One region of the Gordonia sp. AC31 genome, then DNA from elsewhere that is predicted to be linked to it. Evidence: riboswitches for the same ligand, from Rfam matches in the RefSeq annotation. Region 1 holds a riboswitch; the other holds the start of a gene.

Region 1 (7,490 bases):
ACGTTGTCCTGCATGTAGTCGCGCAGCCACGGGTTGGCCGAGAACTGCACCCGGTGGGTGACCTCGTGTAGGCACACCCACAGGCGGAAGTCCGACGGGATCACCTTGAGCTGACGTTCGACGTTGATGATGTTCGGCGTCACCACCATCAGCACACCCGGTTCGCCGGTCTCCGGGTCGGGGGTGAACGGGTCGTACTGGCCGAGGATCGCGGTGGAGAGGAAGGCGAGCAACCCGCCGGCCTGGAGGCCGCCGAATCGGGCCCCGAGTCCGGGCGATCCCGCATCGATCGACTCGTCGGAGCCGAGCATCGAGCGCATCGACCGGGATGCGGCGTCGATCCACCCGGCCCGGTCGAGGACCCGGGTGGTCGGTACGCGAAGGCCGTCGGCGAGCCCGGTGACCTCACGGACCGGGGCTTCGGCCCGGGTCGCGGCGTCGGCCAGTTCCGTACGGGCCGCCTCGTAGGTGTAGGCCGTGGTCTTGGGACCGGGACGGGTGAGACGTTTCGCGGTCGACGCCGCGAGCGACCAGTCGATCTGCGACCCGATGCCCGGTTGACGGTCGGCGGTCTCGGCGACCTCGGTGGTCCCGGTTCCGGTGATCCCGGCGTCGGTGACGTCCGATCCGGCGATTCCTGAAGTGGTCATCGGCACCCGCACTCTCTCAGTTGACCCACCACGGCGTCGAGGGCGGGTCGCGCGTCCGCCGGCGAGGTGCCGCCGGACATCAGGGCGAACGACAGCACGCGGCCGTCGACTGTCTGCACTATGCCGGTCAACGAACTGACCCCGGTGAGTGTTCCGGTCTTGGCGCGTGCCCAGCCCGCGCCCGGGTTGCCCGGGGCGTCGAACCGGTCCGCGAGCGTACCGGTGCCACCGGCGATCGGCAGCCCGTCGAGCATCGGGCGCAGCGCCGGCCGGCTGGGCCCGCTGGCGGCCGTCATCACGGCGTCGAGCAGTTCCGGCGTGGTGCGGTTGGCGTAGGAGATCCCCGACGCATCGTGCAGGGTGGTGCCCGCCCACTGGTCCGGGAACATCGACGACAGGACTTGTTCGATCGCCTCCACGCCGCCGGCGTGCGTGGGCGGCCCGCCCCGGTGCACCGACAGTTCGATGGCCAGGGTCTCGGCGAGCACGTTGTCGCTGTAGCGCAGCATGTCGTTGACCCGGGTGACCAGCGGCGCCGACTGGACCTTCGCGATGACGCGGTCGTTCCCCGATGCGGCTGCGCCGGAACCGGTCACCTCCGTGACGGGACCCTCCACGCCGAGAGCCGCGGCCAGCGCCTCGCCGGCCATGATGCCCGGTTCCGCGGTGCGCGGCGAGTACTCGTCGAGCGGTTCGAGCCGGGCGCCGTCGACCATCAGCGATTCGATCGGCGCGATGTCGCCACCCTGGATGTCCCGGCGGTCCCAGGTGGTGTCCATCGTCGGACCCGAGAACGCGCTCAGGTCGACTGCCACCGACGTCACCGGGATCTCGGTGTCCTCGATCTGCCGCGCGAGGTCGGCGATGCGACCGGGGTCGGTGTAGAAGGTGTCGGTGCCGGCGGGCTGTGCGGACAGGGTCGGGTCACCCGCACCTCGGAGGATGATCTGCCCGTTGCTGCCGGCCACCACCGTCGTGGTCAGTCGCTGATCGTGCGGCACGGCTTCGAGGACGGCCGCGGCCGAGAGGACCTTGGCGTTCGACGCGGGGATCCGCGGACGCTCGGGGTTGCTGGTCCACAGGACGGTGCCGGTCAGCGAGTCGCTGATCATGCCGGTGAGTTCGCCGAGCGCCGGATCCCGCAGTGCCGGCGCGATGGCCCGCGACACACCGCTCGGCGTGGGCTCCGGCGCGGAGGCGACCACCGGGTCGATCCGGGGGTCGACGGCGATCGCGGCGGGCTGCGGGGGAACCCCCGGCGGCAGTTCGGGTTCCCGGTCGAGCCGGAGCGCGATGACCACCGAGGCCGTCGCGACGAGGGCCAGGATCACCACCGCGGTGATCGTCCACCACAGAAGTCTCCGACCGGAACGACCGCCGTTTCGGGTGGATGCGCCCACAAAGCCTCCGGGTCTCTCGCGGTTGACGGTCGATGGAACGGCCCGGACATACGCACAACGAGGGGTACGAACATCGAGGTCGCCGGACCAACAGTATCGTTGGGGCAGCGTGCGGGCGTTTCGGCCCGACGCGGCATCCCCGATCAAGACTGCCAGGAGGAACTGTGGAATTCGATGTGACCATCGAGATCCCCAAAGGTGGCCGCAACAAGTACGAGGTCGACCACGAGACGGGCAAGGTCTACCTCGACCGCTACCTGTACACCTCGATGGGCTACCCGGCCGACTACGGCTACATCGACGGCACCCTCGGTGAGGACGGCGACCCGCTCGACGCGATGGTCCTGCTCCCCGAGTCGGTGTTCCCCGGCATCATCGTGCGCGCACGGGTCGTCGGCATGTACACCATGACCGACGAGGCCGGTGGCGACGACAAGCTGCTCTGCGTCCCCGCCAAGGACGTGCGCTGGGACCACATCAAGGACATCTCCGACGTGTCCGAATACGAGCTGGGACCCATCGCCCACTTCTTCGAGCACTACAAGGACCTCGAGCCGGGCAAGGAGGTCGACCCGGGCGGATGGGTCGGCCGCGACCAGGCCGAGAAGATCGCACAGGAGGCCATCGATCGCCTCGCTGCGCACCCCGACGCGGCCAACGAGCCCTCGCGCGGCTGATCTCTCCCACACACGAGACCGCCGGCACCATCATCCGAGATGGTGTCGGCGGTCTTGTCTGGTCACCAGGTGGCTTCGACTCGGCGCCTCGACCTCCACGCGCTCCTTCGTCGCTTGCTCGGCCCGGCGGCTACGCTCGGTGCCGGCTCAACCAGCAGTGGGTCAGGCCACGCGGTACCGCTGCTCGGCGAGCACCGGCAGGATCTGTTCGCGGATGCGGCGTTCGGTGGCCGCGCCGTCGATCGGGATGAGGATCACGGCGTCGGCGACCTCGGCTGCGTAGATGTCGCGGACCAGCGTGATCAGTCCGTGTGTCGTCCCGATGTAGCGGATGGTCCCCGAGCCCGTCTCCGACGACGCGTTCACCGCCGCAGCAGCGGCCGTGCGCGCCGACGCGGCGTCCGGCGCGACGGCCACCTCCACCTCGAGTGCGACCACGAAATTGGCCTGATCGTGGCTGCCGGCCCGGAGCAGGGAGCGGGCGCGCTGCGCCTCGCGGAGGGTCTCCCGCCGCACGACGATCGGAAACGTCTGTGCGAGATCGTCTCCCGCGAGCGCGATCTGGAATCCCGGACGTCCGATGCTGATCGGGGCCGTCGGGGTGGCAGTCTGTGCGGCGATCACGGTGCCGCGGTCAGCACGTGCGTCGAGTTCGATGGTCATCTATTCACCCCTGGTCGAGTTCGGTCGGTCTGTTCGGTTCGCGCCCGGAATGCATCGAGAATCCGGTCGATGTCGTCGACGGTGGTGCCCGCTCCGAAACTCGCGCGCACCGTGTCGGCCGGCGGTGCGAGGCCGTCGACGGTGTAGCCCGCGACTCCCGCGCGGTCGGTGGAATCGGTGAAGATCCGCAGCGGCGTGAAGCTGCCGATCGCGGCCAGGCCGGCGTCGAGACGTTCGGCGAGGCGGCGTTCATGCAGGCCGATCGTCTCGGGTCCGAGATCGGCGAGCACCCGACACGCCTCGGCGACCGCGATCGCCCCGGGAACGCCGTCGGCGTCCGGCGAGGCATCGACATCGGCGGCGTCGAACCAGTCACGACGACCGATGAGAACGCCGGCGCCATCCGTCCTACGACCTGGTTCACCGAACGCCAGGTAGTCGATGCCGTGGCTGACGACGGAGACGGGCCGGTGCCCGACGAGTTGCGCGGCGTCGACCAGGATGCGGGCCCCGGACCGGTGCGCGAGCGAGGCGAGCCGGCCGATCGGCAGCACCTCGCCGGTGATGTCCGATACCGCGGTCACGACCAGGAACGATGCCGGCGCCGAGGCGAGCTCGGTCTCCAGCGCGACCAAGGTGTCCTCGATGGTCTCGCAGGCCGGGACGAACCGCGCCCGGTCGCGCCCCTGCCGTGGTGCGCACCACCGCAGCAGGTCGGCGCCCTGCCCGATGTCGAGGACGACGACGTCGCCAGGAGTGATGCGCGCCGCGAGGTCGAGGGCAACGGCGGCATCGCGGGTGAAGACGACGGTGTCGTCGACCCGCGCACGGACGAACTGCCGCACCGATTCCCGGGCGGCGTCGAAGCGGACGTCGACTGCGGGCGACAGGCGACCGGCGGGTGCGGACAGGACAGCGGTCACGGCAGGAAACTCCTCAGACAATTCGCGCTTGCCGCGTCCGGTCGGTACGCGGCCGGGTCGTCACCCGGAGCACCCCACCGCGAAGGAGGGTTGCCGACCAGCGAGCCGGGGCTTGTCACTGGCACTCATGACCTACGACCAAGGGTCGTCGATCTCGCGCGGACGTGTCAATTTTCACTCAACGTGATCGGAAGTTAGGGCACACTTACCTGTAGCGTGTCAGGGGTGTCAGCGACTGATGTGTTCGTGTTGTCCCGCCCGCACGGCACCGTGCGGGGCATGGGCGCGGTCCGTGCGTTCACCGACGTCGACGCCGCCTCGGCCGCCCTGCGCGCCGGGACCGTCGACGGTCTGACCGGCGCGATCCCCTTCGACCTCGCCGAGCCCGCCGCGCTGGTGGTGCCCGAAGTCCTGCACGTCGACGCGGCGCCGCTGGCAGGCACACCACCGCTGACGCGCACCCCGGTGTCGACGACCCTGCACCCCACGGCCGACGAGCACCGCGAACGTGTCGCACACGCGGTGAAGCGGATCGTCGCCGGCGACGTCGGCAAGGTCGTACTCGCCCGCAGCGTCGACATCGTGCTCGACGCCGAGGTCGAGCCTCTGCAACTCCTCGACGCACTGGCGGGCGGCAATGCCGGACACAACGCATTCGGTGTCGATCTCGGCGCGGCCACCGGCTCGGGTTCGTGGCTGTTGGGCGCGAGTCCCGAAGTGCTGCTGCGCAAGTCGGGTTCCGTCGTCACCTGCCACCCGTACGCGGGATCGGCGCCGCGGTCACCCGACCCGGTCGTCGACCGCGCCGCTGCCGACGGATTGTTCTCCTCGGCGAAGGATCTCGCCGAGCACGCCTTCGTCGTCGACCACCTGCGAGACCGGCTGGGACACCTCTGCGACGACGTCGACGCGCCGTCGACCCCGCAATTGCAGTCGACCGGGGAGGTCTGGCATCTGGCCACCCCGATCCGCGCGCGGCTTCGGGACCCGGCGACCACTGCGCTCGATCTCGCACTCCTGCTCGGCCCCACCCCGGCGGTCTGCGGCACGCCGAGTGATGTTGCTGCGCAGATCATCCGCGAGGTCGAGGGTGAGCGCGGCTTCTATGCGGGGGCGGTCGGCTGGTGCGACGCCGCCGGCGACGGGGAGTGGATGGTCACCATCCGGTGCCTCGAACTCGAGGCCGATCGTCGCAGCCTCCGGACGTGGGCCGGCGGCGGTATCGTCGAACACTCCGACCCGCAGGGCGAACTCGAGGAGACGGCGTTCAAGCTGCGGACGGTCCTGAACGCGTTGGGCATCGCCGCACTCGACTGAGCGGATCAATTGCGGACGCGCGCGATCTTCGCCCGTTACGCTCGTCGATGATGCCCGACGACCTGATCATCGCCCGAAATCCGGAACAGGGCTCCTCACTGCCCTTTCTGGTCCGGATTCCGCTCGGCAGTGACGGGATCGTCTTGAAGGTGAGGGAGACCTGGCCGCGAACCAGCAAGGTCTATTGTCATCGCGCCGACGAATGGCCGACCACACCGCAGATCGTCGAACGTCTTCCGGTTCGGTCGGTGACGCGGCGCGGGGCGGCGATCGATCTGGTGCTCGACCGCGCTCGCGAGAATCGGTCACAGTTCGTCGTCACGCGGGCTCGCGGACGCGAGATGATCTTCTGGCAGACGCGCAAAACCACCAAGCAGGCGCGTCCAAACGTCACGCTTCCCAAGGCTCGGGCACACGGCCAGGCGCTCGAGATCGTCGTCGACACAGGCGAGAAGTACGCCTACTCCTTCGGTCATCAACAGGCGACCACCACTCGACACCGCCTCGATGCCGGCGATTACGCGATCGTCGAGGACGACCAGGTGGTCGCCGCCGTCGAACGCAAGTCGATCGACGACCTCGGCAACGGTCTCATGAAGGGAACTCTCACCTACCAGTTGGCAGGTCTCGCGGGACTCCGACGCGCCGCGGTGGTCGTCGAAGCCTCATACAGCAAGGTGTTCACGCGCGAATACGTCAGCGGCGCCGCGCTGGCCGAGGCAGTCGCCGAGGCGCAGGTCCGGTTTCCGACCGTGCCGATCGTCTTTTGCGACAACCGCAAACTCGCCGAGGAATGGACCTACCGCTGGCTCGGTGCCGCGCTACACGAATGGCGGCTCACCGTCGGCAGCGAGCCCATCGTGCAGGGCCTGCACGGTCCACCGGCGACACCGTCGGAGATCAGGGCGTGGGCTCGCGCCCAAGGGATCGAGGTGCCCTCCAAGGGACGGATCCCGAGTACGGTGCGAGCGGCCTGGGATCGCCGGAACGACTGAATGGCACCACCCTCCGGGGACTCGGCCCCGCTCACCGAGGCGGATTCGCGCTGTGCCGCAACGGAATACGTCAGCGCTTACCCTCACCCCAGCGCGTGGTCCAGGTCGCCCAACAGGTCGTCGACCCCTTCGAGGCCGACCGACAGCCGCACCACCGAGTCACTCAGACCGATCGCCGCGCGTCCCTCGGGACCCATCGCACGATGAGTGGTGGTCGCCGGATGCGTGATCAGCGACTTCGAATCTCCGAGATTGTTGGAGATGTCGACGATCCGCAGGCCGTTGAGGACCTCGAAGGCGCGCTTCTTGCCGTCGATGCCGTCGTGGTCGTTGAGCTCGAAGGTCACCACCGTGCCGCCGCCGGACATCTGCGACTTCGCCAAGTCGTACTGCGGGTGTGACTGCAGGAAGGGGTATTTGACCCAGCGCACGCGCGGATCGCTCTCGAGGAACTCGGCGATCCGCAGCGCCGACGACACCGAGGCGTCGACGCGCAGACGCATCGTCTCCAGCCCCTTCACGAGGGTCCAGGCGTTGAACGGACTGAGTGCCGGACCGGTGTGTCGCATGAGTTGCTGCACCGGACCGTCGACGTACTCCTTGGTCCCGAGTACCGCGCCACCCATGACGCGCCCCTGGCCGTCGATGTGTTTGGTGCCCGAGTAGACGATGACGTCGGCGCCGAGTTCGAGACCCCGCTGCAGCAGCGGGGTGGCGAAGACGTTGTCCAGCACCACCTGTGCGCCCGCGGCGTGCGCCATCTCGGACACCTTCACGACGTCGACGAGGCTCTGCATCGGGTTCGACGGTGTCTCGAAGAACACCGCGTCGGTGGGCTTGGACAGGGCCCGCTCCCACTGCTCGA
Region 2 (7,490 bases), on a different contig from region 1:
ACCAGTACTTCCTGCACGCGAAGATGCAGCAGAGCTGGGGTCTCACCGAGATCGCCGCGAAGACACGGGTCGAGTCGATCGAGGAGATGACTCACGCCGAGGTCCTGACCGATCGCATCCTGTTCCTCGACGCCCTGCCCAACTATCAGCGCCTGCTGCCGCTGCGTATTGGGCAGTCGATCCGGGAGCAGTTCGAGTCGGACATGTCGATCGAGGTCGAGGTGGTGGAACGACTCCGCCCCGGAATTGCGATGTGCCGGTCCAAGGGCGATATCACCAGCGCCAACCTCTTGGAGCAGATCCTCGCCGACGAAGAGGAACACATCGACTATCTCGAGACGCAACTCGAGCTGATCAACAAGCTCGGCGAGCAGCTCTACCTGTCGAAGACGATCGCCACACCGCCCACGAACGGCTGATCTCACCGACTCGACGACACGAGGGCCGACCGGACTTATCCGGTCGGCCCTCGTCGTTGGTAGGACGGCCGCGCTCGTTCAGGACCCGACGGGCTGGTGCCGCGCCTGGCGCCGCGCGGTCGCGAGGGCCACGACGGTGACCGCGATACCCGCCACCGCGAGCATCACCCCGACCACCGACGGCGCCAGGTATCCGTAGCCGGCACTGACCACCACGCCACCGAGCAGCGCTCCGGCCGCGTTGGCGATGTTGAGCGCGGAATGGTTCAGGGCCGCGGCCAGGGTCTGTGCATCGGCCGCCACATCCATCAGCCTGGTCTGCAGCGCGGGTAGCATCATCGATCCCGTGAGCGCCACGAGGTAGGTGAGGATCAATGCTGCCCAAGCATTCTCGGCCAGCATCGCAAAAGCGCCGAGGGAGAGTGCGGTGGCGGTGAGTCCGCCGAGGATCGCCACCGCCACGCTGCGGTCGGCGACATAACCGCCGACGAAGTTGCCGGTCACCATTCCCAGTCCGTACAGCATCAGGGCGAACGGCACGACCGACACCGACAGCCGGGTGTCGGTGGTCAGCGCGGAGTTGAGATACGTGTAGAACGCGAACATCCCACCGAACCCGACGGTTCCGATGACCAGTGTGAACCAGACCTGGGACCGCTTGAGTGCACCGAGCTCGGTGAGCGGGTCGGTGGTCTTCATCCCGGTGAGCGTGGGAAGCACCCGGATCAGCGCGACGACGGTGGCGATTCCGATCACGACCACGATCGCGAACGCGGACCGCCAGCCGAACGTCTCGCCGAGCCAGGCGGCCGCCGGTACGCCGAGGACGTTCGCGACGGACAGACCGAGCATCACCTGTCCCACGGCCTTGCCACGGTTGCGCGGGCCGGCCAGATGAGCGGCGACCAGAGCCGCGACACCGAAGTAGGCGCCGTGCGGGAGGCCGGCGACGAATCTCGCCACCAGGAGCAGACCGTAATCCGGCGCGAGGACGGTCGCGAGGTTGCCGACCGTGAACGCCACCATCAAGCCGATCAGAAGCGTCCGACGGGACATCCGCGCGGTGAGCGCCGCGATCAGCGGCGCACCCACCACCACACCCATCGCGTAGGCCGAGATGACATGTCCGGCAGTCGGTTCCGAGACACCGAGCGATCCGGCGATGTTGGGCAGGAGGCCCATGGCGACGAACTCGGTCGTCCCGATCCCGAATCCACCCAGCGCAAGGGCGAGGATCGTCCACCGACGCACCCGGCGGGACACCTCGGCCGATTCGGCCCGCGCGGGGCTGCGGAGTTCCCCGGCGGTGGACGGACCCGTCAGTGAGGGGTCGGCCGGGGCTTCGGTCGTCGAGAGAGCATCAGGCACGGTTGATGCCAACCCGCGCCCGTCAGCGCTGATTCCTCAGCCGGTGGTGAGTTCATTCACACGCGCAGTGTCCTGAGCATCGCGCGGGGTGTCAGTCGCCGGCTTCGGAGCCCCCATCGCTGTCGGGCTCGGACAGGTCTGGGGAAGACCCGTCCGGGTCCGAAGCCGTGTCGGACGAGCCAGCCCTCTCGCCGTCCTCTCCCCCGTGACCGTCGGTTCCAGACGTCTCGACATCGCTTCCCGAGGGATCGGTGACGGCCGGCGAGTCGTCGTCTCGAGGCGGGGCAGGCGCGGGGTCCGCGTCGGGCGTATCGGTCTCGGCATCGTCGCCCGTGTCGGCACCCGAGGACGTGTCGGTCGTGTCGCCCACCGGGGGCTGCTCGGCCGGTGACGGGTCGGTGGCATCCGGTTCGGCAGCCCGGGCCGCCGACGGCTCGGGCGAGGGGCCGGACCCGCCCACTTCGTCAGCGCGGACCGGCCCCACGGACTCGTCGGGTACGGCCGCCAGTCGCGCGAACGTGGACGATCGCAGGTGCGACGTGTCCGCCGCGAGAATCGTGACGGCGCCGCCCTCCGACGCCACCGGCCCGATGAGCGCGCCCGCCCAGTATCGGACGAAGTTGACCGGCAGCAGGACGATGCTGCGCACGCTGGCAGCCAGGGCGCTGACACCGCGCACGAACCGAGCCGGTGTCGCGGTGACGATGCCCTGCAGGATGTCCTCGAAGACGAAGATGTCGGGTAGGTATGCGCCGTACCCGAGACGTGGGAGTGGCGGCAGCAAGCCCTGCACCAGCCGGACCACCGGCTGCAGATTCGCCAGTTCGATGCCGAACGGAAGCCCGATGGTCGGTCGATCGGACAAGAAATCGCCGATGGCGCCCTGGTAGCCGAGGTTGCGAGCCCAGCCCTGGACGAGTTCGGCGAGTGCGGAGTCCGCAGCGACCATACAGACGCCGTCCGCACATTCGACCGGACGTTTCGCCCACGTGTATCCCGGCTGCAGCGGGTTGCCCGACATCTCCTCTGGATACAGGAAATGCTTGACCTGGTAGCCGAGGATGCCGTCGATGGCGCCGATCGGGTCGTAGACGGGATCGGGCAGGTCGCAGATCGGGTCGCCCTCGATGCACACCGACACGACCCGGTCGCTGACCGTCCCGAAGCCGGCGTCCGTACTGTCGGCACCACGCGACCCCGACATGGTCAGACCCGGGATGATCCCGATCAGCGACAACTCGATACCTCGCCCGGTCTTGTCACCGGCCTGCCGCGGATCCGAATACAGCTCGCCCGACACCCCGACGTCGGAGATCACGACGTCGTCGCTGGGATCGTCGGGCGTGTTCGCGACATCGAACTTCCGGCCGTTGCCGATACCGGCGAGCACGTCTCCAGCGATGCGCGCCCCTTGCGAATAGCCCGTCACCACCACCGGCGCCTCGGACCCGCACGCTTCTCGATACGACGAGATCGCGGACGCCGTCGATGCGATCCCCTGTTCGGTACTGCGGTCGTACCCCGTCGCTCCGAGCGGCCATATGGTCGCCGGGTAGGGCGCGTTGATCACCTCATAGCCCTGCTCGCGGTAACGCTCCTTGACGCCCTCGAGCAATAGCGACTCAGCGTCGACGGTCCCCCCGACCACCACGACGGCACCGCTGCACGAGGGCCCGCCGGCTGTCGCCGCCGCCACCCCGGTGAAGCCGAATGCGGCGAGGGTCGACAACGTCGACATCGAGGCGGCCAACAGAGCGACGCGTCGGGTCCGGAGATGAGCCATCACGGCCATGAGCGCTCCTGTGCGAACCCGGACCACCTGAGCGGAGCATTCCGGTGCAGCCGGGGCTGTCCCGAACTCTAGATCCGCGATCGCGGAACCGACAGCACGCTGAGCGTCGCTAACTACCTTGACCAGTGGTTTCGTATCTGACCACACCCGATTTCACTCGGTCGGAGGACAGCCACCGGCACCCTTCCGGTGCACTTCTCAAGGGTTGGGCGCGGCGTGACCGGGACGGTTCTCGGGCGCTCACATCCGTGTTATATCCTTGTCGCCAGGTCATGAGTATCAGTGCGAAGCCCCGGCTGGCTGATCGGCAACCCTCCTTCCGCGGTGGGGTGCTCCGGGTGATGACCGGGTTGCGGGATCGCAGTGGCGATCCCCGGCAAGCGCGGGTCCGAAGGTCGGACCCCAACAGGGTCGAGTTGGCCCTGCCGACCGTAGAAAGTGATGAATCGCCATGTCTGATGTCCCTGACGGCACCCTCGACAGCAACGATCCCAGCGAGAACTGGAGCTTCGAGACGAAGCAGATCCACGTCGGGCAGTCCGCGGACGCGGTGACCAACGCCCGTGCGCTGCCGATCTACCAGACGACGTCGTATGTCTTCAACGACACCCAGCACGCGGCCAATCTCTTCGGGCTCGCCGAACCGGGCAACATCTACACACGCATCATGAATCCCACGCAGGATGCCGTCGAGCAGCGGATCGCCGCGCTCGAAGGCGGCGTCGCCGCGCTGCTCGTCGCGTCGGGCCAGGCCGCCGAGACCTACGCGATCCTCAACGCCGTCGAGACCGGCGGGCACGTGGTGTCCAGCCCCCGCCTCTACGGCGGCACGTACAACCTCTTCCACTACACACTGCCCAAACTCGGGGTCGAGGTGAGCTTCGTCGAGGACCCCGAGGACCCGGCGTCGTGGCAGGCCGCCGTCAAGGACAACACCCGCGCGTTCTTCGGTGAGTCGATCTCCAACCCCAACAACGAGATCCTCGACATCTCGGGGATCGCGGAGGTCGCGCACCGCAACGGCGTACCCCTCATCATCGACAACACCGTCGCCACCCCCTACCTGATCAGCCCGCTGGCCCACGGCGCCGACATCGTCGTGCACTCGGCGACGAAGTACATCGGCGGTCACGGCACCGCGATCGGCGGCGTCATCGTCGACGGCGGCACGTTCGACTGGCGGGTCCAGCGCGACGGGAAGGATCTGTTCCCCGGTTTCACCACGCCGGACCCGAGCTACCACGGTGCCGTCTTCGCCGACCTGGGCGCGCCCGCGTTCGCACTCAAGGCACGTGTGCAGTGGTTGCGCGACACCGGCGCGGCGATCTCCCCGTTCAACGCGTTCCTTCTGGCACAGGGCCTGGAGACGCTGAGTCTGCGCATCGAGCGCCACGTCGCCAACGCGCAGAAGGTCGCCGCCTTCCTCGAGGCACACCCGCAGGTCGAGTCCGTGGCTTACGCGGGTCTCGAGTCCTCGCCCTGGTACAAGCGCGGTCAGGAATTGGCCCCGAAGGGTCAGGGTGCGATCATCGCCTTCGAGATCCAGGGCGGAGTGGACGCCGGCAAGAAGTTCGTGGACGCGCTCAGCCTGCACAGCCACGTCGCCAACATCGGCGATGTGCGGTCGCTGGTCATCCACCCCGCCTCGACCACCCACAGCCAGCTCACCCCCGAGGAGCAGCTCGCCGCGGGCGTGGCCCCGGGACTGGTCCGGCTCGCCGTGGGCATCGAGGGAATCGACGACATCTTGGCCGACCTCGAACAGGGATTCGCGGCGGCCAAGTGAAACAGGTGAGGCAGCTTTGTCGGTGAGTATCGACCTGAATGCGACAGCATCTGATCAGCCCGACTGGGAGACCCTCCCGGACGGGGAACTCGTCGGCATCCCCATCGGCTCGTTGCCTCTCGACAGCGGAGCACGGATCGACGACGTCACCCTGGCGTTCCAGCGCTGGGGGACGTTGTCACCGTCCCGCGACAACGTCATCCTCACGCTCCACGCATTGACCGGCGACTCGCACGTCACCGGACCCGCCGACGCCGACCACGACTCGGCCGGATGGTGGGACGGGCTGATCGGCCCGGGACAGGCCATCGACACCGACGAATGGTGCGTCATCTCCGCCAACGTCCTGGGCGGATGCAAGGGCTCGACGGGTCCGGGCTCCATCGCACCCGACGGTCGGCCCTGGGGCTCACGCTTCCCGCAGATCACCGTGCTCGACCAGGTCCGTGCCGAGGTGGCACTGCTGGACCGCCTCGGAATCCGCAGCGTCGGTGCGGTTCTCGGCGGTTCGATGGGCGGCGCCCGCGCGCTCGAGTGGGCCATCGAGTACCCCGACCGCGTCCGCAGCGCCCTCGTGCTCGCCGTCGGCGCCCGCGCGACCGCGGATCAGATCGGTATCCAGTCCGCACAGATCGCCGCGATCAAGGCCGACCCGGACTGGTGCGGCGGCGACTACCACGGCACCGGCCGCATTCCGTTGCAGGGCATGGGGATCGCGCGCCGGATCGCCCATCTCATGTACCGCAGCGAACCGGAGCTCGACTCCCGCTTCGGCAACGACGCCCAGGGCGACGAGAATCCCCTGACCGGCGGGCGCTACGCCGTGCAAAGCTATCTCGACCACCAGGCGTCGAAGCTGATGTCCCGCTTCGACCCGGCCAGCTACGTCGTCCTCACCGAGGTCCTCAACCACCACGACGTCGGCCGTGGTCGCGGCGGAGTCGCCAAGGCGCTCAACAATTGCCGCGTTCCGGTGATCGTCGGGGGGATCGACTCCGATCGTCTCTACCCGATCCGGCTACAGGTCGAACTCGCCGACGAGCTGGGCAACTGCGTCGGCGGACTTCAGGTCGTCAACTCCGAGACCGGCCACGACGGATTCCTGACCGAGTTCGATGCCATCAGCGATCTACTCAAGCGCACGGTCGAACTCGCGCGTCGCGACGCCTGACGGACCTGTCGGCGGCGTCTCGTCAGCGCGGCGCCGGGACCGACGGGACCGGGCTGCCGGACCGAGGTACCGGAGTCACCGGTGAGCGCGACTCCCCGTCAACGGATTTCGCGGGCTCGGGTACACCCGGAATCTGAGTCGACCCGGTCGCGCGGGTACTGCTCGGGCGCGGCGGGGCGCTGGGCGCGGAGCGCAACGTCGACGTCGAGTACGTGGGCGGCGGCGGAGTGGGCGCCGCACTCGGCGGGCGCAGACCCGGAGGGAGCAGGTCCGGCGGGATCGTCGGTGTCGAACCGGGCGGGAAGGTCAGGTCCGGCCACGGGAACGGCGAGAGGGTGCGGGTGCTGGTACTTGTCGAGGGCCGCGTCGGCGGCAACTCCGTGGTCGCCCATGCCGGCGGGTCGTTCCAGCCGGTCTCGGGCGCTTGCCGTTGCGTCGGAACGGGAGTGACAACTGTGGGCTCGACGGGTTCGGCCGGGATTCGGGTGATCGGCTGGGAGGTGGGCCGCGGGGTGGACGGCGGCTCCTCCTCGCTGGTCGCCGCCGCGGGGGGCACACTGCTCACCGACGGCTGCGGCTCGACGGCCGGACGGTCGGCGAACGACGAGCTCACCGCGTAGATCGTCATCAGCGTGGCCGCGATGACCGCCCCGGCGACCGCAATCGGGGTCGCCGAAAGCCACTCGCGCTGCGGCTTGCCCCCGATGAACGCCAGACGCGCTGCGCCCGAATAACTCTGGAGGGCCAGCAAGGCTGCGCCGGTGGCCACGACCAGCTCCGGCGCCGTCGGGTTCACGACCTCGAGCTCATGCTCTGACGCGATCGCGCGCACCGCGGGGAGGTTGGCGAGTCCGCCGATGAACACCACCGCGTCCGGTCTGACGCCGCGTGACCTGACGGCCGCGACATAGCGGGCGAACACCTCTTTCGCATCACCGATCATCGGCGCGATCG

Evidence for each region. A riboswitch is a leader RNA that binds a small molecule or an ion and turns the genes downstream of it on or off. The one in region 1 is predicted to bind S-adenosylmethionine.
Region 2: it holds a riboswitch for S-adenosylmethionine, as region 1 does, so the genes downstream of both, Q9R39_RS05395 (bifunctional o-acetylhomoserine/o-acetylserine sulfhydrylase) here and Q9R39_RS04215 (aminotransferase class V-fold PLP-dependent enzyme) in region 1, are expected to answer to the same signal.

Annotation. Positions count from the first base shown of each region.
Region 1 covers NZ_JAUZVK010000002.1:344,062-351,551, forward strand. The annotation lists gene Q9R39_RS04195 (zinc-dependent metalloprotease) at 1-650, opposite strand, end outside; gene dacB (D-alanyl-D-alanine carboxypeptidase/D-alanyl-D-alanine-endopeptidase) at 647-2,050, opposite strand; gene Q9R39_RS04205 (inorganic diphosphatase) at 2,215-2,727, shown strand; gene Q9R39_RS04210 (hypothetical protein) at 2,890-3,390, opposite strand; gene Q9R39_RS04215 (aminotransferase class V-fold PLP-dependent enzyme) at 3,387-4,313, opposite strand; SAM riboswitch class IV at 4,333-4,446, opposite strand; gene Q9R39_RS04220 (isochorismate synthase MenF) at 4,554-5,630, shown strand; gene Q9R39_RS04225 (ERCC4 domain-containing protein) at 5,681-6,625, shown strand; gene Q9R39_RS04230 (O-succinylhomoserine sulfhydrylase) at 6,709-7,490, opposite strand, start outside.
Region 2 covers NZ_JAUZVK010000003.1:220,149-227,638, forward strand. The annotation lists gene bfr (bacterioferritin) at 1-419, shown strand, start outside; gene Q9R39_RS05385 (MFS transporter) at 498-1,787, opposite strand; gene Q9R39_RS05390 (cutinase family protein) at 1,879-3,579, opposite strand; SAM riboswitch class IV at 3,848-3,968, shown strand; gene Q9R39_RS05395 (bifunctional o-acetylhomoserine/o-acetylserine sulfhydrylase) at 4,031-5,365, shown strand; gene Q9R39_RS05400 (homoserine O-acetyltransferase) at 5,382-6,536, shown strand; gene Q9R39_RS05405 (Hsp70 family protein) at 6,559-7,490, opposite strand, start outside.